2 regions of the Caldibacillus sp. 210928-DFI.2.18 genome follow, and region 2 is predicted to be linked to the other one. Evidence: a T-box and tRNA genes for the amino acid it is inferred to sense, from the RefSeq annotation. Region 2 holds a T-box; the other holds one or more tRNA genes.
What was found. The T-box of region 2 lies ahead of leuS (leucine--tRNA ligase). A T-box ahead of a tRNA ligase gene usually reads a tRNA of that ligase, here a tRNA-Leu.
Positions count from the first base shown of each region.

Region 1: it encodes a tRNA-Leu, which carries the amino acid that the T-box ahead of leuS (leucine--tRNA ligase) is inferred to sense. The anticodon was not compared.

Region 1 covers NZ_JAJCHL010000087.1:714-12,161, forward strand. Annotated here, with positions in the region: gene LIZ98_RS14570 (glycosyltransferase family 2 protein) at 1-829, opposite strand, end outside; gene LIZ98_RS14575 (hypothetical protein) at 863-1,489, opposite strand; gene LIZ98_RS14580 (glycoside hydrolase family 3 C-terminal domain-containing protein) at 1,492-3,672, opposite strand; gene LIZ98_RS14585 (sugar ABC transporter substrate-binding protein) at 3,616-4,416, shown strand; gene LIZ98_RS14590 (HAD-IA family hydrolase) at 4,601-5,191, shown strand; tRNA gene LIZ98_RS14595 (tRNA-Leu) at 5,448-5,531, shown strand; gene LIZ98_RS14600 (inorganic phosphate transporter) at 5,686-6,738, opposite strand; gene LIZ98_RS14605 (hypothetical protein) at 7,088-7,987, opposite strand; gene LIZ98_RS14610 (hypothetical protein) at 8,060-8,926, opposite strand; gene LIZ98_RS14615 (WD40/YVTN/BNR-like repeat-containing protein) at 8,910-9,848, opposite strand; gene LIZ98_RS14620 (AEC family transporter) at 10,111-10,962, shown strand; gene LIZ98_RS14625 (hypothetical protein) at 11,024-11,227, opposite strand.
Region 2 covers NZ_JAJCHL010000014.1:33,914-47,642, reverse strand. Annotated here, with positions in the region: gene LIZ98_RS05200 (BaiN/RdsA family NAD(P)/FAD-dependent oxidoreductase) at 1-1,048, shown strand, start outside; gene LIZ98_RS05195 (sporulation protein Cse60) at 1,085-1,270, opposite strand; gene LIZ98_RS05190 (rhodanese-like domain-containing protein) at 1,449-1,763, opposite strand; gene LIZ98_RS05185 (hypothetical protein) at 1,797-2,072, opposite strand; gene leuS (leucine--tRNA ligase) at 2,421-4,835, opposite strand; T-box leader at 4,935-5,167, opposite strand; gene bioB (biotin synthase BioB) at 5,456-6,448, opposite strand; gene LIZ98_RS05170 (biotin transporter BioY) at 6,486-7,070, opposite strand; gene LIZ98_RS05165 (hypothetical protein) at 7,150-7,386, opposite strand; gene LIZ98_RS05160 (MDR family MFS transporter) at 7,450-8,637, opposite strand; gene LIZ98_RS05155 (YtzC family protein) at 9,078-9,344, opposite strand; gene mnmL (tRNA modification radical SAM protein MnmL/YtqA) at 9,680-10,645, shown strand; gene mnmM (tRNA 5-(aminomethyl)-2-thiouridylate-methyltransferase MnmM) at 10,642-11,214, shown strand; gene LIZ98_RS05140 (LLM class flavin-dependent oxidoreductase) at 11,424-12,425, opposite strand; gene LIZ98_RS05135 (tetraprenyl-beta-curcumene synthase family protein) at 12,612-13,682, opposite strand.

The DNA of each region.
Region 1 (11,448 bases), on a different contig from region 2:
AACGAATTAACATAATTGCCGAAATAACCGTCACGATTTCTATATGATTGAGCATATATTCCCGTAGCTTTGGATTTTCAATTGTATCCAATTTTACAAGTTCAATCATAAGCTTATTAACCTTTATCTGTTGATCAATTCGTTTTATCATAACCTTCTCATTTACCGACTGGTCATTTCTGCCAATAAAATAGCGGTAAAAATTTACATCGATGTAAATCATTTTTTTCACATATTGGAGCGGTTGATAAACAAACAAATTATCAACATAAAAAGTATGTTTCGGTAATTCCAAGCCGCATTCTCTTAATAAATTCGTCCTGTAAATAAGGGAATGCATCATGATATATTGCCCTTTACGAAAACGACCGATATCGTCCCATGAAAAAATCCGATTTTGCGGAAAGACATTTTCATATTTCATTACTTTCTTGTTTTTCTTTCCTTCTTTTTCAAATACAAAATTGCTGACCACCATATCAACAACCGTATGATTTCTCGCCATCGTTTTCAGTTTGTGCAAGATTTTCATATACGATGGGTAATCGACCCAGTCATCACTGTCCACAACTTTTAGATATAAACCTGAAGCATGACGAATACCGGTATTAACAGCCCCACCATGGCCGGCGTTTTCTTGATGGATTGCTTTCACAATGGTTGGATATTTTTTTGCATATTCATTGGCAATTACTGCTGTTTGATCCCGGGACCCGTCATTTACTATCAGCAATTCCACATCCTCCCCCCCGGGCAACAGGGAGTCAATGCAATTTCTCATATATTCTTGTGAATTATAACAAGGAATAACGACTGATAATAATTTCATCTATCACACTACCTTTTTTTTGAACCTAGGTTTCTACTTTTCCGATTCATTTTTGAAAATAATTTTAAAGATCGGGAAAAATACCCAGAAGGAAATTGCGCTGTTAATGAGCATTGTAATAATATCGGCAGTCGTTTCACCAGCAGAGCCCCATCCCCATGTATTCATGAGTAAGTTATAGATTGGCGCTTTGTAGAAACCTTGAGCTGCTGCAGCACCGATAGTTATTAAAATATAAGCAACGACATACCAAAAAGCGGCTTTCCAAATATTACTATTCGACTTAAATGTTATATTTCTTTGGGCAAAAAAGTTTATGACTTGTGCAATACCGATTGTAATTTGAACGGCAAGGAAATAAGCAAGACCTCCACCGCCACCATTAGATAGGGACCCCGCTGCATAGTCAAAAACATAATAAGGACTACCATCAAAATTGTGCCCAAATTGCATAATTTGAAAATTTGTGTCAACCAATGATGTTTGCCCAAAAAAACTTTTTAATAAAGGCATTAATACAAATTGTAAAACTGTTACCCCGTTACTTAACATAAAAAATACAAGAAACTGCGCAATATTCGGGTGTTTCTCTTTGTATTTTACCCATATATTAATCGTTCCTGCAACTATTTTATTTTGTTTGATTTTACCACTCGCCATGATTACATCTCCTTAACTGCGTCAGTTTCATGGGTTAAAGAACTTTTTTCTTTTAACATTAATTTTCTTTGTTTTAAGAAATAATTTAGTCCTTTAAAGAAATGTCCGTTTACAATCATTAAAAGGCCATCGAGCATTGGCATGTTAATCATGCCGCCGGTCATTCTGGAAATCCCTCGAAATGGCATATGATAAACAGACATGATGATGAGATTGGCCGTGCTTCTTTTTCCAATTTTTCTTAAAAACCAATGGGCAAATTTTATAAGATGAAAGGCAAATCTTGCAAAACCACCTTTTGCATATTGGCACTGTGCAATCGTGTCATTGTATCCAAGCGGTTTTGAACGGTCCCATTTCGGATCAGGAACTTTTCTGCCAATCAAATGTTCAAACTCTTCTAAACTTACATTCCTTACTTTTCCAGAATAATAAGATGGCAGTTTTTCTTTTTCATACGGTACGGGTGCTGCGGTTCCTTCAACATGTAGATTTCCATTCAATCTTATATCCAAACTTGAAGCACCAATCATTATTTCATATTCAGCATCCTCAATTTCCCATTGGTTAGTTTTTACGTTAAAATAACGAAATGTTTTATCATCAAAGGAAATGGTAACTTCCTTTGTTTCACCCGGTTGAAGATAAACTTTCTTAAATCCTTTTAATTCCTTTTTTGGTCTAAAAATTGCTTCAGACTTGCAACCGACATAAAGTTGAGCGATTTCTGATCCGGCGTGATTTCCGGTATTCGTTATGTTAAATGTTACTCCTTTGCGGCTTACCTTAAGATCGGCATACGCAAACGTTGTATAACTTAGCCCGTAGCCAAACGGGAACAATACCGGGATATTCGCTGTATCATAATAACGATAGCCAATGTATGGTCCTTCCCGATATTCGACACTTACTTCCTTGCCCGGGAAGTGATGATAGGAAGGGGTATCTTCATAACGGATTGGGTAGCTTTCTGCTAATTTACCGGATGGGTTGACTTTTCCGGTTAGTACGTTCAAGACGGCCTTAGCCCCCGCTTGCCCACTTAAATATCCGTGGACGAGCCCCTTCACTCTATCAATCCAAGGCATTTCTACAGCCGAACCGCATGAAAGCACAACAACAATATTTCGGTTTACCTCATATATAGCATGTAATAATTCGACCTGATTTTTCGGGATTTTCATATTTTCCCGATCTAATCCTTCAGCTTCTGTCACTTCATCTAATCCGATATATAAAAGAACGACATCGGCACGACTTGCCAGTTCACATGCCTTATCTATTTTTTTCTTATTCTTCTTCCCGTATCGTTCAAAACCCGGTTCGAAGCCAATAGCTTTAATACTGGATTCATCAAGGCAATCCAATGTATGATTTAAAATGGTCGGATTGACAATGGATGAACCGGCTCCTTGATACCTTGCCTCTTCTGCAAAATCACCAATCACGGCTACTTTTGCATCTTTTTTTAATGGTAAAATATTTCCTTCATTTTTTAATAGGATAATGGATTCTTCGGCCACTTTTTGGGCCATTTGATGATGTTCTTTCGTGTCAAAATTGATATGAGGCTTTTCAAATACTTTTTCTGTCGTGAAAATAAGATCCAATAAGCGGTCGACACATTCATCTAACACTTTTTCTTGAATTTTTCCGCTTTTTATTGCTTCAACGATTTCTTTATCGGTTTCACCGTCTGTTGTCGGCATTTCTAATTCATTGCCGGCTAGGAGTCCAGCAACACGATCATTGTTTCCACCCCAGTCAGTTACAACGACACCATCAAACCCCCATTCATCACGGAGAATGTCTCTCATTAAATGCATATTTTCATTCGTATGTGTGCCAGTTAACATATTATAGGAAGACATAACCGTTTTCGTTTTTCCTTCTTTAACAGCAATTTCAAAAGCTGTTAAGTAAATTTCTCGGAGTGTCCGCTCGTCGACAATTGTGTCAATGACCATCCGTCTTTCTTCCTGATTATTGACGGCAAAATGCTTCACACAAGCGGAAATTCCATTGAATTGAATTCCGCGAATGAGCACGGCAGCCATTTTTCCGGCAAGATATGGATCTTCACTGTAATATTCAAAGTTTCTTCCACACAATGGGTTTCTTTTCATATTAATACCTGGGCCCAGCAAAACGGAGAAAAAGCAGCGAAGAAATACGGTTTTCATTTTATCGCTAAATTTATGAACCGCTTTGATAAGTCGGAGCAAATTCAAATGATTAATGATGTAAAAAAGGAAGGATTGGATTATTTAATTATCATACCTTCCGAGCAAAAAAGCCTTGCACCTGTTATTGATGATTTGTATCGTGAGCAAATTAAAACCATTTGTGTGGATGCAGATATCCCTAACAGTAAACGAATTAGCTTTATCGGTACCGACAATTATGAAGCAGGGAAAAACTTAGCGAATTTGATTGCCAAACAACTTGGCGGAAGTGGTAAGGTTATTTTGAGTGCAACCAACATCAATCAGGAAAATTTAAAATTACGGGTGAAAGGTGTATACGATGTTTTAGCAAAATACCCTAATATTAAAGTTGTTGGTGAGCAATCCGGTTTCTTCGATAATCAAGAGCGGGTGAAGGATTTCGAGAAAATCGCTAAAACATGCGGTGGTTTCGACCTTGCTGCAGGGGTTGACAGTGATTTTGGAACAGTCGCTATGCTTTATGCCGAAAAACACGACATTTCAAATAAAAAATTTATCGGTTTTGATGACAATCCGGTCAATTTACAAGCGATCAAACAAGGTGTTCTCGATGCCGTTGTCTCCCAAAGACAAAGACTATTTGCGGAATTAGCTGTTAAGAAAATTTTTGATCTGGAAGCCGGAAAACATATTAAGGAAAATGACCTGTTAAGCACGTTTATAATTAATAAAACAAACATTAACGCTATATCGAAATAAAGGGGCACTTCAGTGGGGGAAGCGCTATCCTCCACTGATTTCGTTTAAGCATCCGGCTTCTTCATTTCAACAAAGGAAAATCAATATCCATGCAGGCATTCCTCATCCACTTGTCGAAAACTATGGATTTGCTTACAATAAACATATGGGAAAACATTATTTCAATCAACTCGGAGGTAACTCGGTGAATATTTTATGGGATTTAGACGGAACTTTATTTGATACATACCCCAAATTAATGGCTTCTTTTCAAAAACTCGCCGGAAAGCAAATCAATGAGGATGAACTTATCCGCTGGTTAAAAAAAGATTCCAAACAAGCTTTCAAACATTACGGAATTTCCGAAGACAAGCGACAAGAATATCAAAAAATTGATTTACAGTTTAAAGATGAGGACAAAAAACCGTTTCCTTTTGTGGAAGATGTTTTAAAAATGGCAGATAAAAATATCATTGTTACCCACCGATCAAGAGTATCTACTTTACGTCTATTAAAATATTGGAAAATGGATCATTACTTTCAAGAGATGGTTTGCCCTGAGGAAGATGGTTTTCCACGCAAACCCCACGTCGCATCCTATGCCTATGTTCATGACAAGTACGGAATTGACCTCGTTATTGGGGATCGGGCATTGGACATTATACCGGCAAAAGAATTGGATATTCCAACTTGTTTATTTCAAAATGAAAATGAAGAAGCCGACTTTCATTTATCATCATACAAAGATTTTCCTCAAGTTTTAGAAGGCTTATCAATGCGAAAAAGTAATCGATAATATAATTGAATCAAGGGATCGGGTACCCGGTCTCTTCCTTGGAACCTTTTATTAAAATGATAAGACGATCATCTTTCTGGAAGGAAAAATATTTTTCAAGGTCGTAGGAAAACATTGAAACGGACCCAACACGGACAAGCGAGACCGACAATTTGGCATTTTTCGGTACTTGAAATTTTTTTCCCTTAGATATATAATAATTTTTGTTCGTTGTTTCTGTCTTTGTCGGTGATGTTTTAGATTCATTTTTGATTTTGCGGATATGGTGGAATTGGCAGACACGTATGATTCAGGTTCATATGCCTTAACCGGCGTGGGAGTTCGAGTCTCCCTATCCGCATTTATTTTTGGAAAACTACTAAAGTCAATGCTTTGAAACACTCAAGGTATTGGCTTTTTTATATTTCGCTTTTTTACGAGGCGAATCGAGTTGAACACATCTGCTGTATGATCTCCCAGTCACTTTCTTAACCTCGATGCTTATAAATCCTTTTTCAAAATATTTGCATAAAAAATATCGCCATTAAGTATCCGATGATTCCACATCCCGGGAAAGTTAAAATCCAAGCCCATATCATTTCTTTTGCAACATCCCAGTTCACATTTCTAATGCGCTTAGAGGCGCCGACACCCATAATAGCTGTTGTTTTTGTATGAGTAGTACTGACGGGCAAACCAAAAATAGAGGCAGTTAAAAGTGAAATGACACCGGCCAGGTCTGAGGCAAATCCTTCATGTTTTCGCAGTTTCACCATGCTCATTCCAACCGATTTGATGATACGATAACCCCCGATGCTGGTCCCTAATGTGATGACCACACTGATAACTAACATCACCCATAATGGAATCGTAAACACGGTAGCTTCTGTAACACCTTGTGAGAGAAAAACACCAAATAGAAAAACACCAATAAATTTTTGACCATCTTGTGCACCATGCATAAAAGCCATTCCGGCACCGGCAAATATTTCTCCATATTGAAAAAAATTTGCTGATTTACTTAACGGAACATTTTTAAATAAACGATTGATTATTTTTACAATAAAAAATCCAAGTCCGAATCCCATTACGGTTGAAATCACAAGCCCGTAAATAACCTTCATCCATTCATGTCCATTGACCCCTGCAAAACCTCCCTGAAGTGCAATGGCAGCACCGGTTAAACCGGCAATTAATGCATGACTCTCACTGGTTGGGATTCCAAAATACCAAGCACCCGTAGCCCATAAAACAATGGCTACCATTGCTGCACATAAAGCGACAATACTATTGTGAGCATCACCGCTAAAATCGACCATATTATAAATCGTTTCAGCAACGGTTGCATTAAAAACAGTCATTACGGTTACACCAAAAAAATTCATTAAGGCTGCCATAATAATCGCCTGACGAACACTCATGCAACGTGTTGAAACACATGTAGCGATTGCATTTGGGGCATCCGTCCACCCGTTTACAAGAACGACACCTAATGTCAAAAGAACTGTCACAAGCATAATCGGATTACTAGTAATCATTGTTATAAAATCTGGGAATGATAAAGACATTTTCTCACCTACTATAATTACGATTTGTATTGAGCACATCGTTTTTTGAAAATTTGATCATAATTGTGACTGCTTTCACATTATTATTGTATATTTTTTAAACGATAAATCAAAATTTCACCGATGCCCTTTTCAATTATACATTAGTTTGAAAAAATATGTTTTAATACTTTTTAAACATATAATGATAATTTGGACGTAAATTCAAATTTCTCATTTTAACTACTTAACCTTACTTTTTAAACATATAGGCTAATTAGGACGTAAATGGTTTTGCGCAAAATTTATCACGAATGTAAACAAAGCATGTGAAGTACTAGATCCATTCACATGCTATAATTCTATGTTTTTAATAGTTTATATCATAGTATTCATTTGTTTCCGGATTATATTGAAACAATTTATAAAAGTCGTCCGGTTTTATTTCATCATCTTCCATGTCCACTTCCAAAAATTCCCATTCTTTTTCACTTATGGAATCAATAGACATAGATATTTTATTTTCCATAATAACATTCTTAATTTGGTGGGAGTATGTCAGACTGGGCTCATCGTATCCAAATCCGCTAAATTTCACCGGCTCATGCTCCTTTAAATAAAAAATAAACTCCCATTCAAAATCCTGTGAAGAATATTTCCCAATATCCGAAACAAGGGCTGCTTCGATTCGGACGCTTTCTACGTCTTCCCACGGGATGGCAATTTGTTCCTCCTTTGATGATAAAAACAATCCTTCTTCCCTAATCGCATAATAATCATTCTTTCCATAAATCGATAATCCGGCACTAATCAAAAAAGCTACGACCAGTGAAATATACAATTCCTTTTCAACCTTAAACCCAACGATATAAATCACTATAAACAGACAAAACGCATAAAATCCGGTAAAAATGATAATTAAACCGATAAAATCTTGATAATTGGTAATGTAAATATCAGTTGGGGTAGAAATCCTGTTTGTGTTTTTATCATTGAAATATACAATAATTTTTAATAGAATTGGTGCTAAAAAAGAAATTCCCGTATAAAAACGAAATTTTTCCCACGTAGTTTCCTTTACTTTTTTCAATCCGTAAAGCATAATGATTCCGATTGTAAAAGGTAATCCGCCAAGTAATAAATATATAAAAATACTTATAAAGGGATGATCCCATTCGGCTACCCCCGTCGCAGCGATTCCTGTAATAAACGATAAAATAATAATGATATAGCTAACGACTTTTTTTACCTTTGTTAATACTGACCGCAAAGTAATTCTCCCCCTATGTTACAAATGCTATCGTATAAAAATCGTTTATTTCATGCTTTATATTATTCTTAATTACATGGAACTACTTATTCGCTTTAAGAGAATAGGTTCCGTTTTTCCCATCGTTGCTTTGTACAAAAGGATGGTACCTGGTGTTTCTCCCTTTTCTGCAGCTTCAACATTGAAGTCTTTATTTAAGGCAATCGTCCAAACCGCTTCGTTATTTTTCATTAACACAATCGCCAATGTTCCGAACTGGACGACTTGATCCCATTTATAAATTTCTGTCCTTCCATTTACCGTGACAGACAGACCTTCTGTTTCATTCGTAATTCTGGCATTTTTCCCTTGCCAAACACCATAAATTTGGGCTGCAACATAATAATAAGATATGCCGGTTCCACGATCGCCATATGTACCAATATATTGATGTACAGTTTTGTCCTTTGCCTTATAGGTTACTGCTGCAATATCATCTGTTAACCAATCCACTTTAAACCTGCCGTTCGTTTGATAGGGCAGTTTTTCTTTCGGTCGTCCCAAAATACCAAAATAGGAGCGGTAGTAATATGTTTCCCCGGTCTTCGTATTTTCTTTTAAAGACAGGACATGTTGAAAGTTTGGCGAAACACTGATAATATTCTTTATCTCCTTATTCGTCTGGGAAATCATCGTAATATTGGGAATCATAAATATTAAAACAACGACTGCCCCAAAAACCTTCCATTTTTTCTCTAAGTTCAAAAGTTGCAGTATGGCAATAAATAAACAAATAACAAATATCATGTTAAGTACATAAAAAAGTCGATTATCTATATATTCAAATTGTAGTCGCTCATGAAAGAATAAAAAACCTATTTGCAAGAAAAAAATCCCAATAGACAAGATAAACAGTATCCAGCCCTCGATTAGGTTCATTTTTTTACTTGTTTGCTTCATCCGGGGACACCTCCATTGAAAACGCCCATGTATTTCCTTTGTCTGTGGAAATAAATTTTCCCTTCACTAAACCACCTTTATAGTCGCCATTCGGACCTTGATTCACAAAAACTGCTAAATGATCATCTTCTATAAACGGTGTCTCTGCTTGCACAAAAATTTTGTCGTACTCGGATGGAATATTTACCGTTGCTTGTTTCCAAGTATTTCCGCCATCTTGAGTTACGTATAATTCCGGTGCTTCCGGATTTATCGTCCCAAAAGACAGAAAACCGATCTTTGCATCAACAAAGCCCCCGTCTGCAATAAGTCGACTAACGCCCGAATTATTCGTTTCCTGCCAACTTTGGCCGCCGTCAAATGTTAAGAACACATTGGAACCTTCTTGTGACATCGTCCGCCCGCCGGATATGATAATATACCCGAATTGATCATCAACAAAACCTACTTTTCGGAAACGTACACCCATGTAATGTTCGGTAACGACCGAGTTCATCCAAGTTTTCCCTTGATCGAGTGTAAATAGGATACGGATCGTTTCGTTATCCCAACTCGGTTCTTCGGCATATAAAAAGGCAGTCCGATTTTCTGTCAATAGATAACTATGATCAATCAATTCCTGTTTGTTCCCATTATATTCGCCGGCAAACAATTGATCTTTTTCTATAGGGACGGTGATCCAATTTTTCCCTTTATCAAAAGTAATTTGAAGCCGGTCATTCTGCAGGGAGTATCCGATTTGTTCATTGACATAAATTCCTTGAATCGGTTCAGGTTGTGTTGGTGTTTCATCTATGCTTTGTTCCTCCGGTTGTGGATCGATATCCGGTAAAGCTTGATTAGGCGTTTGATTATAAAAGAAAATTCCAAGTAATAATCCGATGACCATTACAAGACTGATCGTAATGACAAATTTTTTCAAAGGAAGCACTTCCTCCAATTCAGCATTATATTTAAAAAATATGTTGAGAAACTGTAGATGAAAAATCACCATCTAAACTTAGAAGGATTTTTATATAGAAATAGCGAAATATATGTATTTATCAAGTAAAACTATCGAAATATATTTTTTCATCAAGATTCGAATTAATAACGATAGGAAAGGGATTTTTTATGATACACGAAATTTTTACAACACTTTTTCAAGTCATTGTTCCTTTGTCACTCTCGGTGATTGCGGGGCATTGCTATTCCGTTATAAACAAGTGGAAATTGCACCTTTCTTGACGCTTGTACTCTATTATTTAACGCCGGTGTTAATATTCGAGAGATTAATGAAAGCAGACGTTTCGTACCATGATGTATATTTGACATTAGCTTATTCCTTGTTAAGCCTTTTATTCCTTTGGGCTGTTTCAAATGGATTTGGAAAACTATTTAAGCTTTCTTCCAGTGATACGGCCAGTTTGACACTTATCTCCGCGTTTACCAACAGTGTGAATTATGGAATCCCTTTGATTCTTCTTGCTTTTGGTCAAGCCGGTTTGGACAAAGCCACCGTTTATATTGTTTTGCAAATGGTGATTGTTAATACAATTGGAATCTATTTTGCAGCCCGCTCACATTTTCGTATAAAGGAAGCGATCAAATCTGTTTTTTCCTTACCGGCTATTTACGCTTCATTGCTTGCACTTTTATTACGGTCGTTTCAAATTCATTTACCTGAACCCATTGATACAGGAGTTTCTATGATTTCAGCTGCATATTCACCGATTGTTTTGGCTATTTTGGGAATGCAAATGATGAATGTAAAAACTTCATCCATTAAAAATAAAGAACAGGTTACTTTTTGGACCGGGATGGGCATCCGAATGATTATCGCGCCAATCATTTCCTTACTTTGCTTGTTTCTTTTAAAAATAGACGGTATTTTACATTCGGTTTTATTTGTTTTATCCTGCATGCCTGTCGCTGTCAATGCAGGAATACTGGCCCAAAAATTTTATGCATCACCTCAAATTGTCACAAAGACGATTCTTTGGACAACTTTGCTTTCATTCATTTTTTTGCCGATTATTATTGTTTGGGTGCACTGACCAAGCCTACCGCAAAGTCCGTGGTTTTCTCGTTAGAAGAATCTAACCCTTTACCCAACCATTACTTAAAAAGCTTTTTCAATAACTTAAATATATCAAAAGTGGTTCTATGATACACTTTGTTATAGGTATATTTTTTCGGGTTGCGTAGCCAGCCATAACCTCTTGGCATTTTTAAACCTGCACGATGAACGAGTTGCCTTTTTATACTCGTTCTGGCTGCAACTCTTTTTTTCAAGCTAGGTTTTCTCATTCCTATTTTCATCAGATCACCTTCTATATTATTTGTTTTTGGAAATACGCATTTGTCCACACTTCAGCTGTGTTCCGTCACAAAACTACTAAATTCTATTTACTACTATTTTGTAAGAATATTATACACTACCTGAAAGCAGATGAATTGGATATTTTTAAATAACGATAACTTTCGATACATAATTTCCTATATGATATAATTTGAAAGAAGAATTGGACTTGAAAGGATCA
Region 2 (13,729 bases):
TTTTAACAATGAGGACATTATAAAATTTTTTGATAACTTAGGTGTAAAGCTGAAAGAAGAGGATCACGGACGGATGTTTCCGGTCACAAACGATGCGAAATCAGTCGTCAATGCATTACTGAACCGATTGAAAGAACTTGGCGTAACGATTAGAACAAATAACCCTGTTGCGGATATCAATTATGAAGACGGTCATGTGGCAGAAGTTATTTTAAAAAATGGTGAAAAAATAAAGGCCCGCTCTGTCGTTGTTGCGGTCGGCGGTAAATCGGTCCCTCACACCGGTTCTACAGGTGACGGATATCCTTGGGCGGAAAAAGCCGGACATACAGTAACTGAACTCTACCCGACAGAAGTTCCTTTACTTTCGGATGAACCTTTTATAAAAAATCGTACATTACAAGGATTATCGCTTCGAAATGTAGCTTTATCGGTATTAAATCCAAAAGGAAAACCGATTATCACCCATCAAATGGATATGATTTTTACCCATTTCGGTATTTCCGGACCGGCTGTTTTACGGTGCAGCCAATTTGTCGTTAAAGCAATGAAAAAATGGAATCTGTCACATGTAACCATGAAACTGGACACAATTGTTGACCGGACCGAAGAAGAAATTTTTCAGGAAATTGTTTCTCATGTAAAAGAAGAACCGAAAAAAGCGGTCAAAAATGCTCTGAAAGGTCTTTTACCGGAACGTTACCTTTTATTTTTATTGGAGCAAGCAGAAATTGACCAAGACCAGCCGATGAACACCATTGCAAAAGAGAAGCTCCGAAAGCTCGCTCAACTTTGTAGGGATTTCCGCTTTACTGTTAACGGTACCTTACCTTTAGAAAAAGCCTTTGTAACAGGCGGTGGAATTTCTATAAAAGAAGTCGAGCCAAAGACACTTGCATCAAAAAAAATGAACGGACTTTATTTTTGCGGGGAAATTTTGGATATTCACGGCTACACAGGGGGATATAATATTACGTCGGCTCTTGTCACCGGAAGACTTGCAGGCTTAAATGCGGCAAAATTTGCTTTAAAACTGGAAAACGAGTAAAAAACCAGGAGCACTGTGTTCCTGGTTTTTTTCAACTCATTTCCGATAAATAACCATCGCCGAAAAACAATAGATTTGATCTTCATCATCTTCTTCATACATTGCCGCAACATGATATTTAATATCTATTAGCTGATCTTCATCAAGTTTTCCTAAAAAATTATTCATTTCATGTTCCAAGTCTTTTTCATGTTCATAATCGAATACCTTTACCTTGACCATTTTCCTTTAACTCCTTTTTTACAGTATAGGAAAATATAAAAATATTGGTGAAAAAGTAGACTAAGTTTTATTGTCCGGATTTACAAGAGAAGTTCCGACAACAAACAAAGCTCTTTCACTTTTCTTATTATCATCATGGCCAAGTTATCCGAATTTTATAACATTTTATTAAAAAATTTTATGAATTTTGCTCATTCCATTCTAATTCACCGGTCCACTCAAGCATTCCGCCAATCATATTGACGACTTTATAGCCATGGCCTTCTAAAAATCCACACACTTGACCGCTCCGATTTCCCGAACGGCAAATGAAAATATATTCTTTATCTTTGTCAAGCTCTGTCATTCGTTCCGGAATTTGCATCATTGGGATATGTTTCGCACCCGGAACCATTCCTTCTGCTATTTCTTCTGGTTCACGAACGTCAATGATGTGCAGCTTTTCCCCTTTTTCTATTTTTACTTCAAGTTCTTCAGGCGTAATGACCTTCATCTTCCATCATCCTTTGTAAAAAATATCATGCGTTCATTTTAGCATAATAGATTCAGTAACGAGGATTAGTTTGACTTGGTTAATTAGTGATGAAATGCATGAATCTTTTATTAAAACAAAATTAGCGACGAGAAAGGGTATCGTCTTCAAAAAAATGGGTGGTTTTCGGCTCAAAACGACGACGAGAACAGGGCTCGTCGCCAAAAAATAGCGGTTTTCACCAAAAAATGGTGACGAGATTCGCCCTCGTCGCCAAAAAATAGCGGTTTTCACCAAAAAACGGTGACGAGAAATTAGTCTCGTCGCCAAAAAATAGCGGTTTTCACCGAAAAATGGTGACGAGAATGGATCTCGTCGTCAAAATTAAGCGGTTTTCACCAAAAAATGGTGACGAGATTGAGTCTCGTCGCCAAAATAGAGCAGTTTTCACCTCAAATTGGTGACGAGATTGGGTTTCGTCGCCAAAATAGAGCAGTTTTCACCTCAAATTGGTGACGAGATCGAGGCTCGTCGTCAAAAATGAGACTTTTCCACCTCAAAATGGTGACGAGATTCGCCCTCGTCGTCAAAAACAAGCAGTTCTCACTCAAAAATGGTGACGAGAACGGGTCTCGTCGTCAAAAAAGGTCACCCGTAAAAGATGACCTTCTTTCAAAATTAATTTGCCACAATATTTACCAATTTTCCCGGTACGACAATCACTTTACGGATTGTTTTCCCGGCCAATTGGGCTTGAATGGCTTCATCCGCTTTTGCCAATTCTTCCAATTGCTCCTTACTGCTATCCACCGGCACCATTTTCTTAGCCCGAACTTTGCCGTTCACTTGAATAACAATTTCGATTTCATTATCAACTAATTTACTTTCGTCAAAAGTCGGCCAAGTCGAAAAAGTAATCGATTCATGATGCCCTAATTTTGACCATAGCTCCTCAGCGATATGCGGGCAAACCGGTGATAACAATTGCAAAAATCCTTCCGCAAATTTTCGCGGTACTTCCCCAACTTTATAGGCCTCATTGATAAATACCATTAATTGGGAAATTGCTGTGTTAAAACGAAGGCCTTCATAATCCTCCGTCACTTTCTTCACGGTACGGTGATATGTTTTTTCCAATTCATCGCCAACTTTGTCGACAATCTTATCAGAAAGCGTGCCATCCTCGTTAACAAAGAGACGCCAAATCCGGTCCAAGAACCGGCGCGAACCGTCAAGTCCGGTTGTTGACCAAGGTGCGGATGCTTCCAGCGGTCCCATGAACATTTCATACAAGCGCAATGTATCGGCTCCGTGGCTTTCCACAATTTCATCCGGGTTTACAACATTGCCTTTCGATTTACTCATTTTTTCATGATTTTCACCGAGGATCATCCCTTGGTTAACCAATTTTTGGAATGGTTCCTTCGTAGGGACTACCCCAATATCGTATAGTACTTTATGCCAGAACCGGGCATATAGCAAGTGTAGGACTGCATGTTCAGCTCCACCGATGTACAAATCAACCGGCAACCAATATTTCAATTTTTCCGGATCTGCGATAAATTGATCATTGTTCGGATCGATGTAGCGGAGATAATACCAGCAGCTACCGGCCCACTGTGGCATTGTATTTGTTTCCCGACGTCCTTTTTTGCCTGTCACCGGATCAATGACTTCCAACCAGTCTGTCGCATTGGCAAGCGGTGATTCCCCGGTTCCGGACGGTTTAATTTCTTTCATTTCCGGTAAAAGCAGCGGCAATTCTTCTTCCGGAACAGTTGTCATGGTACCGTCTTCCCAATGAATAATCGGAATCGGTTCACCCCAATAGCGTTGACGGCTGAACAACCAGTCACGCAATTTGTATTGAACTTTTTTCTGCCCGATGCCTTTTTCTTCTACCCAAGCAATCATTTTTGCAATGGCATCTTGTTTATTCAAACCATCAAGAAATCCGGAATTTACATGCACGCCGTCACCGGTATACGCTTCTTTTTGAATATCCCCGCCGGCAACAACTTCACGGATCGGCAAATCAAATTTTTTCGCAAATTCATAGTCACGTTCATCATGTGCCGGTACCGCCATAATTGCCCCGGTACCATAAGTGGCCAGCACATAATCGGCAATCCAGATGGGCATTTTTTCACCGCTTGCCGGATTCACTGCATAAGCGCCGGTAAATACACCCGTTTTTTCTTTTGCCAAATCCGTCCGCTCCAAGTCAGATTTTGTTTGGACTTCTTTAAGGTACGCTTCAACTGCATCCTTTTGTTCAGCTGTCGTAATTTTCTCGACTAAACCATGTTCTGGAGCCAAAACCGCATACGTGGCACCGAACAAAGTATCCGGACGTGTTGTGAAGACGGTGAAAGTATCGTCGTGACCGTCAATTTGGAAGTTAATTTCTGCACCCTCTGAACGGCCAATCCAGTTCCGTTGCATTTCTTTGATACTTTCGGACCAGTCCAATTCATCCAAATCTTCCAATAGACGATCGGCATATTCAGTAATCTTTAACATCCATTGTTTCATCGGTTTCCGAATTACCGGGTGGCCTCCGCGTTCACTTTTCCCATCGATGACTTCTTCGTTGGCAAGAACTGTTCCAAGCGCCGGACACCAGTTAACCGGCACTTCATCAATATAAGCCAGCCCTTTTTCATACAATTTGATAAAAATCCATTGGGTCCATTTGTAATAATTCGGATCGGTTGTATTCACTTCCCGCTCCCAATCATAGGAAAAACCTAGATCGTTTAATTGTTTCTTAAATGTTTGAATATTTTTTTCAGTAAATTCAGCCGGATCATTACCTGTATCAATTGCATATTGTTCGGCAGGTAATCCGAACGCATCCCAGCCCATTGGATGAAGAACATTATAGCCTTGCATTCTTTTCATACGTGCAGTAATATCAACCGCCGTAAAACTTTTCGGATGTCCGACGTGAAGACCTGCCCCTGATGGATAAGGAAACATTCCCATTGCAAAAAATTTCGGTTTACCTTTGTCTTCGGTTGTTCGAAATGTATGATGTTCTTGCCAATAGTTTTGCCATTTCTTCTCGATTTGTCTATGGTTGAAACTCACTGAAATTGCCTCCTTTAACTTTTTCAATTATCCTCCATTTTGACCAATAGCTTTCTTTTCAAAACATTCACAAATAAAAATCCCCCCATCCCAAAACTGATTTGGGACGAGAGGATTGTCTCCCGCGGTACCACCCAATTTAATATATATCAGCATATAATGCCGAAATATATTCACTTGATTAGCCCGTAACGTGGGTCGAGCCGGCAAATATTACTCAATTCATATTTGCAACTCAGAGGCGAGTTCATGTTGCTGATGACTAACTCCCACCGACCGTTAGCTCTCTTTGAACAACAGCGGACATTACTACTCCTCGTCACCGTTTTTATCCAGTTAGTATGGCAATATTATAGTGAAAAATTTGGAAAAAAGCAAGCAAAGTTCGAGGAATTTCGATAATTCACCCCGCTCATTAACAATCAACAGGGGCCATCTATCTCTCACTTAGTAAAAATGAATCGGACATTTGCAAAATTGCTCTTTTCCTTCCCCTTATTATCCCGAGTTTTGAGACTGAAGTTTGATTTGTCGTTAAACTCGGGATAAACTTACATTGCCATGCTATCGGGATTAAACTTTGTCAGTGGTAGGTGACTGAGAACATAGTTTTTAAAAGCTTATCTGGTCGAAACGAATTGATAGTTAAAGTCAATTTCAAAACCGAGATCTTCCAACATTCGTAAATCGGCTGAATCTGCTTGACCTTCTGTAGTTAAATAGTCGCCAACAAAAATTGAATTGGCCGGATATAACCCGAGCGGTTGCAGACTGCGTAGATTTACTTCTCGACCGCCTGCAATCCGAATTTCTTTTGAAGGATTGACAAACCGCATCATCGCTAATACTTTTAAACAATACCGGGGATTTAATTCCTTTGTTCCTTCCAAAGGGGTCCCGCTTATGGCATTTAAGAAATTTACTGGAATGGAATCAGCATCTAAAGCTTTTAAACTGAAAGCCATATCAACGACGTCTTCTTTCTTTTCTTTCATACCAACAATAATTCCTGAGCATGGAGAGATTCCCGCCTGTTTTACCCTTTCAACAGTATGTATCCGATCTTGATAGGTGTGGGAAGTGGTAATTTCGGGATGATGTCTTTCTGATGTGTTTATATTATGGTTATAACGATCAACTCCGGCTTCCTTCAGTTTTACCGCTTGTTCCGGTTTTAAAATACCTAAGCATGTACAAATCGTTAACGGATATCGCTCCTTTATCTCCTTGACAGCTGCAGCAACGGTTTCAATTTCGCGATTACTTGGTCCTCTCCCACTTGCAACAATACAATACGTACCTATTTTCATATCATAAGCTTGTTTCGCACCGGCTAAGATTTCTTCTTTTGATAACATCGTATATTTTTCAATCGGTGCTTTGGAAATGCTTGATTGCGAACAGTAGCTGCAATTTTCCGGACAAATACCTGATTTGACATTTTTTATTTTATTTAACTTCACTTTATTTCCATAATAATGGCGACGAATGATATATGCACCGTGAAGAAGTTCCAGTAATTGTTTATCAGGTGTTAGTAATATTGTTAATGCCTCTTCATATGTTATTTCCTTGCCATTTAGTACTTCATATGCCAGTTCTTTCCAATCCACAAAATTTCCTCCTTTTCCCCTTGTTTCTCTGTCAAAGCTATGCACCTAATTTCAATTTTTTGAATTGGCCTTTTGAAAGGATGGAAACCCGCATGCGATGAGCAAAGATTCCGGCAACTACTGCAAGAATAATGTCTTTAGGAAGCGGCGGCAACATCCAAAGCCATGCCAATCCATATGAAAATCCGTCCGGTGCATCTGCCCAAAATTTATAAGCGAAATACATCCAGTTCGTCCCGAATAAATAATTAATCGCAGTGGCAACTAATGATGCAAAAACATACCATGATACAGTTTTTTTCTTTTCAATAATTTTTCCGCCCACGTAAGCAGCCAAAATGAAAGAAAGTATAAAGCCAAAGGTTGGGCTGAGAAGTGAACCAAATCCACCGCTAAAACGGGCAAAAACCGGTAATCCGACAAGTCCCATAAATGCATAAACACTTGTCGTAATCGCACCTAGGCGACTCCCTAGTATTAAACCGGATAACACGGCAAAAAATGTTTGTAAAGTGATCGGCACCCCACCTACTACCGCAAAGGGAATAATGGATGTAATATTTGCCCCGATTGCAATTAAAACAACAAACATACTAACCAATGTGATTTCAATAGTTTTCATTCGCGTTACCTCCTTTAAACAGTTGATATTTTAAAAATAATGAATAAGGAGGTATTTGTCAACTTATTTTTAGTATTAGTTAACATATTTTAAAAATAATTTTTAGTTCGCCTAGTTCAACAATGTTACCCGGATTTAACAGTACAGGAGCGATTTCAATAGTGACATCACGATATTTCAACAACAAGATTCCCAATTCAATAAAACTACCTATGAATTCAACAGTAACCCCCGCCAATTCAACAGTAAAAGGAGAAAATTCAACAGTAGATAGACGGGAATTCAACAGTAAATAGAAAAAATTCAACAGTGCCATACCAAAATTTCAACCGCAAAAAATCGCTGCCCGAAATGAGGCAGCGATTCAGTGAAGACAGCTTTACACAACTTTTGTCTGAAATTTTTTGTCCAAACCTTTATCATAAAAAATCGTCGTAAACATTGAAATAACGTACAGAAAAAATAAAATAATAATGAGGATAGACATCCCAAAATGATCGACAAGAATACCACCTAAAATTGGTCCGACCATCCTTCCTGCGGTTGCAGCACTGTTAATAATACCTTGGTAAAATCCTTCTTTCCCTTTTGGTGCCAATTGATCTGCGATAGTCGGAATGGCCGGCCAAACGAGCATCTCTCCACAAGTCAAAATAATCATTGCAGACATAAAACCGCTGAAATCGTGAGAAACGGCAACAACACCAAAGGAAACCAAGAATATGAAAGTGCCGATGATAATTTGTATTTTTAATGATCGGGCAAACTTTTTCACAAATACGGCCAATAGCGGTTGTGCCAAAACAATTAATGCACCGTTCACTGTCCATAGAAGGCTGTATTGCTCAAGGGAAATATGAATTTCTTGGGTGTACGTTGCAATTGTTGTTTGCCATTGAACATAGGCTATCCAGCAAAGCGCATAACCAATAGAAAGAATAAGTAAGGCACGCATATTCCGTCTATAATGATGTACATTTTCACCTTGAATTTTTATGGAGGAGATTCCACTGACAGCCTCATCGGAAATATTTCGGTAAGACATAAATGCAATGATAAAAAAGATAAGGTATAAGACCATATTGGAAATAAAAATTAAATCAAAAGAAATAGATGCAATAAAGCCTCCCATTGCGGAACCGATAGCAACACCGATATTTGCCGCCACATACATCGCATTAAATGCTTTTCTACCCCCATCTTTCCATGCTGCACCGGCTAAAGCGTAAATGGAAGGGTTGACGATCCCGGAGCCCAAGCCGATAAAAACAAGTAAAACCGCATAACTTGGCCAATCATGTGAAAATGTTAGAGCAATTAATGCGGCCAGTGTAATTCCGGCACCGGTAATAATGGCCTTAAAACCACCAATTTTATCAAACAAATAACCGCCTAACAAATTCCCAATGACCGAAGCTGCCGCATTTAACATTAAAACAAAACCTGCCAAAGATAACGATTTTCCTAAATAGTCGTGTAAATAAATGGTATTTAACGGCCATAAAAAAGAGCCTCCGGTAGTGTTGATCAAATGACCAATAAAAATAAACCAAAACGGACGAGGCATGAAAAACACTCCTTATAAAGTTTCATCCGTGGGATCATTCTCCCGCGGATAGTTAGTTGAACCAATCGGACCTTTATGGACATCTCAAAATCTTGAGGTGAGGTCACACTGCTCAATAAGGTGGGATAAGAATTTTTTTAACAATATATTTAAGTTCACAAATTATTGTAGGAGTTTTTTTATAAACATGCAAAGAAAAGTTTTTGTGCAATAATATTTCTTTTTACATCAAATCATAAATATATTCAAAATCATTTTACGGTGACTGCCGAACCTTCAGGCGTTGGCAGAGCCGCAAGAGCACTTATACTTAATTCTTAAAATTTCCCTCTACGTCGAAATCGCTTCTTTGCTGGAAATTTATACATTCTTAACGTACAAAAAAGGGTACCTAGAGGAATAAAGAAAATAATTCCTCATTCCAGGCACCCTCAAGTTCATTAATGATGGTCGAGCAATGTCATTTCATTTTGCAAAGATTGGATTTGTAATCTCATCCGATGAAGACGGTCTCTTTGCACGGCATTGGCACTCCTGTACACGGCCATTAGTTCATTATATTGGTCTTCCAGCCTTTGTTGTGCCTCACGATATTCCTGATCATGAAAGTGCCCTTGTTTTGAACCGTCAATTAACTGTTCTTGTGCAAATTCAACCGTTTGCTGACATTGGTAAAGAAAATCCTCCATAGACTTTCTTGTTGTCATCCACGCTCCTCCTCAATACCATCATTCATGTCCTTTCACATTTATTTTCCTCGTTTCATTGTAAATGTTGTCTCTCAATTAATGGGAAAATTGTCAAACACGATTTTTCCTTTAAGAACATGCAAGATATGAATAGGGATGATAAAATGAAAGTTATGGAATAAGTTAGTCATAAAAAACGCTCCTTATAAAGTGAAACTTCCATCAGTAGGGATTTGATGGTTAGTTAACCAATCAGACGCATGCGGGCATTTTCTTTGTAAACTATAATCTTGAGGGTGGGTCTTGACTCGCCGTTAAGATGCGATAAAACTGAAAGGAAGTTACGTTACGCAATGAATCCATTTCCGTATACAAATGATCATAAACGATACCATACTTGGAATTATCATCTAAGAAACCATTTTGGCCATAAAGTTTTTAAAATTTCGTTGGACGGCGGGTTCGATTGTCCAAACCGGGATGGCACGGTCGCCTATGGGGGCTGTACGTTCTGCAGTGCGGCCGGATCCGGTGATTTTGCCGGTAATCGAGTTGAACCGATTGAGGTCCAATTTCAGTCAATAAAAGAAAAAATGCATCAAAAATGGAAAGACGGAAAATATATCGCTTATTTCCAAGCTTTCACCAATACACATGCCCCCGTTGATGTTTTACGGGAAAAATATGAGACGGCACTCAAGCAAGACGGTGTTGTCGGTTTATCGATTGCAACAAGACCGGACTGCCTTCCCGATGACGTCGTCGAATATTTAGCTGAGTTAAATGAACGGACCTATCTTTGGGTTGAATTAGGTTTACAAACGGTCCACGAGCAAACAGCCAAACTCATTAATCGCGCCCATGATTTTCAAACCTATGTAGATGGTGTTGAAAAATTGCGCAAACACCATATTCGCATTTGCAGTCATATTATTAACGGGCTGCCAATGGAGACACCGGAAATGATGATGGAAACCGCAAAAGCAGTCGCAGCTCTTGATGTTCAAGGAATTAAAATCCACTTGCTCCATTTATTAAAAGGAACTCCAATGGTAAAACAATATGAAAAAGGAATGTTGAAATTTTTAACCTTTGATGATTATGTCAATCTTGTTTGCGACCAATTAGAAATTTTACCCTCGGAAATGATTGTTCATCGGATTACCGGTGATGGTCCGATTGATTTAATGATTGGTCCGATGTGGAGTGTAAACAAATGGGAAGTGCTGAATGCGATTGATGCCGAATTGGAACGGAGAAACAGTTATCAAGGGAAGTTTTATCATGCACCTGTTGATCAGGAAGTGCATAGGGTATGAAGTTAGAAAAAATCTTGCCCTATTCACATTCTTTGTTGGAAAAAGCGGCTACGACGGGTGATGTTGTTGTTGACGCCACGGTTGGTAACGGCAATGACACAATTTTCCTAGCCAAATTGGTCGGGCCGACGGGAATGGTTTTTGGCTTTGATATTCAGCAGGAAGCGATTGAGCGGACGAAGGAGAAATTGGCAAATAATGGTTTGCACGATTCGGTTATTCTGTTCCAAACCGGCCATGAAAATTTGCTGGATTGCATTCCGGATTTATACCACGGGAAAATTAAAGCGGCCATTTTTAATCTTGGTTACTTACCAAATGGTGATCATTCAATCGTTACAAAACCGGAAACAACAATTACAGCCACTGAACAGCTGTTAGAAATAATGGATGTGGAAGGGATTATTGTCCTTGTGATCTACCAAGGCCATTCGGAAGGGAAAATTGAGAAGGAAGCTTTACTTCAGTTTGTAACAAATCTTGATCAACAAAAAGCACATGTATTACTTTATCAATTTTTAAATCAAAAAAATGACCCGCCATTTATTGTTGCAATTGAAAAACGGTAAGGGTGAAGTAAAAACCTTTTGGGAAGTAGCCAAAAGGTTTTTCTTTACTGTCTGATAGTGAGCACTCAAAAAGCTAATTGAATATTTTCCGTGTCGCTAAATGGCCATTCGTCCTGTATCTACGTTAAAAAAAACATTTTTCATCCTCTGTAGTGTAGCCCGCTACATGGGACCTTGAGAATTTTATCACAAAATCTATTCAGTACCAATCAAAGCATCTCATCCGCAATCAACGCATATGACTTTAGCTTATCTTGAAAGTCATAAGTGATTGAAACGAGCATGATTTCATCTGTTTGGTAAAGTTCACTTAATTCTTCAAGCTTTTGTTTGATTTTTTTCGGATTCCCGACAATCATCCGCTTCCGATTTTCCTGAATTCGCTTAAGCTCAAAAGGACTGTACCGATAACTTATCGCTTTTTCCGGACTCGGTGTTCCTTTCGATTCCATACCTTGCTCCAACATAATCATACTTAAATCTATACTTGATGCAACTCGTTCTGCTTCTTCATCCGTTTCGGCACAAATAGCAAATACCGCTACCATATTTTTTGGCTTCTCCAAATAGTTTGACGGAGTAAAATTATTTATGTAGTGATTCATGAACGATACCCCGCCCTCGCCATTAATAAAAAGGGCAAAATTGTAGGGCAACCCCATTTTTGCCGCCAACACGGCACTTGCCGGACTGGAACCTAACATCCAAAGCTCCGGTACAGTCTTAACCATTGGAGATGCCTTCAAGCCATATAAAGGGTTCGTCTCCGGAAGATCATCATATAAATATTGCAGCAATTCTTCTACTTTTTCGGGATAATCATCGACATTCCGAGTACGACTTTTATTCAAAGCAATTGTTGCACGCGGCATTCCACCGGGAGCACGTCCGACACCTAAATCAATTCGTCCCGGTGCCAATCCAGCCAGTACACGAAAATTTTCGGCAACCTTATACGAACTATAATGCGGCAACATTACGCCACCCGAGCCGACTCGTATATGCTCAGTTTTCGCAGCCAAATATGCTAACAACACTTCCGGGGAAGAACCTGCTAAACTATACGTATCATGATGTTCTGATACCCAAAATCGGGTGTATCCCCATTTTTCGGCAGATTGAGCTAATTCTACCGTATTTTTCAAAGCTTCCTCGGCACTTTGCCCTTCTGATACCGGTGATTGATCTAAAATACTTAGTTTTAAAGACATTTTTCCATCCTCCTTAAGCGTTTTTGTTCAAATGATATGAATTCGCATATAGTGGAAAATTTCAAGTTTTAAGTATTAGTTCGCAAGCCGAAAAAATTTTATATTTTTTCGGTGACCAGAGACTTCGATAGCATTACCTCGCAAGCGAAAATGATTTTTCGCTGATTCCGGCTCTCCTCCTACCTATTACTGAGTTTTCCTTGCTTGATATTTTCGATAGGCTTTTGCATTTATATAAAAGAAGTAGCTTTTCGTACCACCTAATTTTAATAATTTTTGTGACAGTTCCTTTAACGATTGTTGTTCATCAACTTTCCCGTCGGATAAATATAAACCAAGTAAGCCGCGATTAATTAACTGATGAAATTTCCGATCCGGTAATTCCTTCGTATGTGTATCTGCCTCTTGTAAAAATAATCGAAACCTACGATACAGCTGTTCATGATTTTTATAATAAAAACAAAAGTTCAAATCACCGCCTTCCCGATCTTCTTCCTGGTCAATGAAATAATCGAGGAGGATGTGGAGCCCCTGAATATATGGAAAATAACCGTTGCGAATGGCTAATCCATCTTTTTCGGTAAAATCATCCCGCGTCGCATAGGCAACTAAACAAAAAATCCCTAATGTTGAACCGGAACAAGCGGAAAATTCAAACCATTCCATTTCCGGGAGATTCGTTTTTGACTCGTTAAACCATTTTTGTAACCGGGGAATCCGCTCCTCTACTTTCACATGTTTATGTACCTGTAAATCACAGTAATACTGGCATAGCTCAATTAAATATTCTTTAATCATTGGGTAATGCTTTATTTTTTTCAATACATTTTGGCAAGTTGTTACCAATTCCTGCAAATAGTTGCCATCCTCTTGATCATCCCGGTACCTGTAATAGTTCGTTCCCCCTTTTCCGACAGTCAATGCGGTTATCATGGATTCATGAAGTGCTCGAAAATCTGTCGGGTCTTGTGAATTGGAACGATCACATAAATTATCCAAATAATCACTGATTGTTTGATAAGCAATAATGAAGGATATAACTTTCGGATAGTTTTTCTCTGCCAAAAGAGCCAATATTGATCCACCTTCACAATGGAATCGTTTATTCTTAATACTTAAAAGCGCCTGTTTTCGCAATTCTTCATTCGGTATTTCATTCGCCCGCTTTTTCCAATAGTCTAGTTCCTTATGAACAGCTGGAAAAATTTTCTTATATGAATGAATCATTAACGTTATTGGGCCAGATGGAACTGCCACTTGATTCGCCTCACTTATCACTTATTACAATATAGTTTTTTTATATA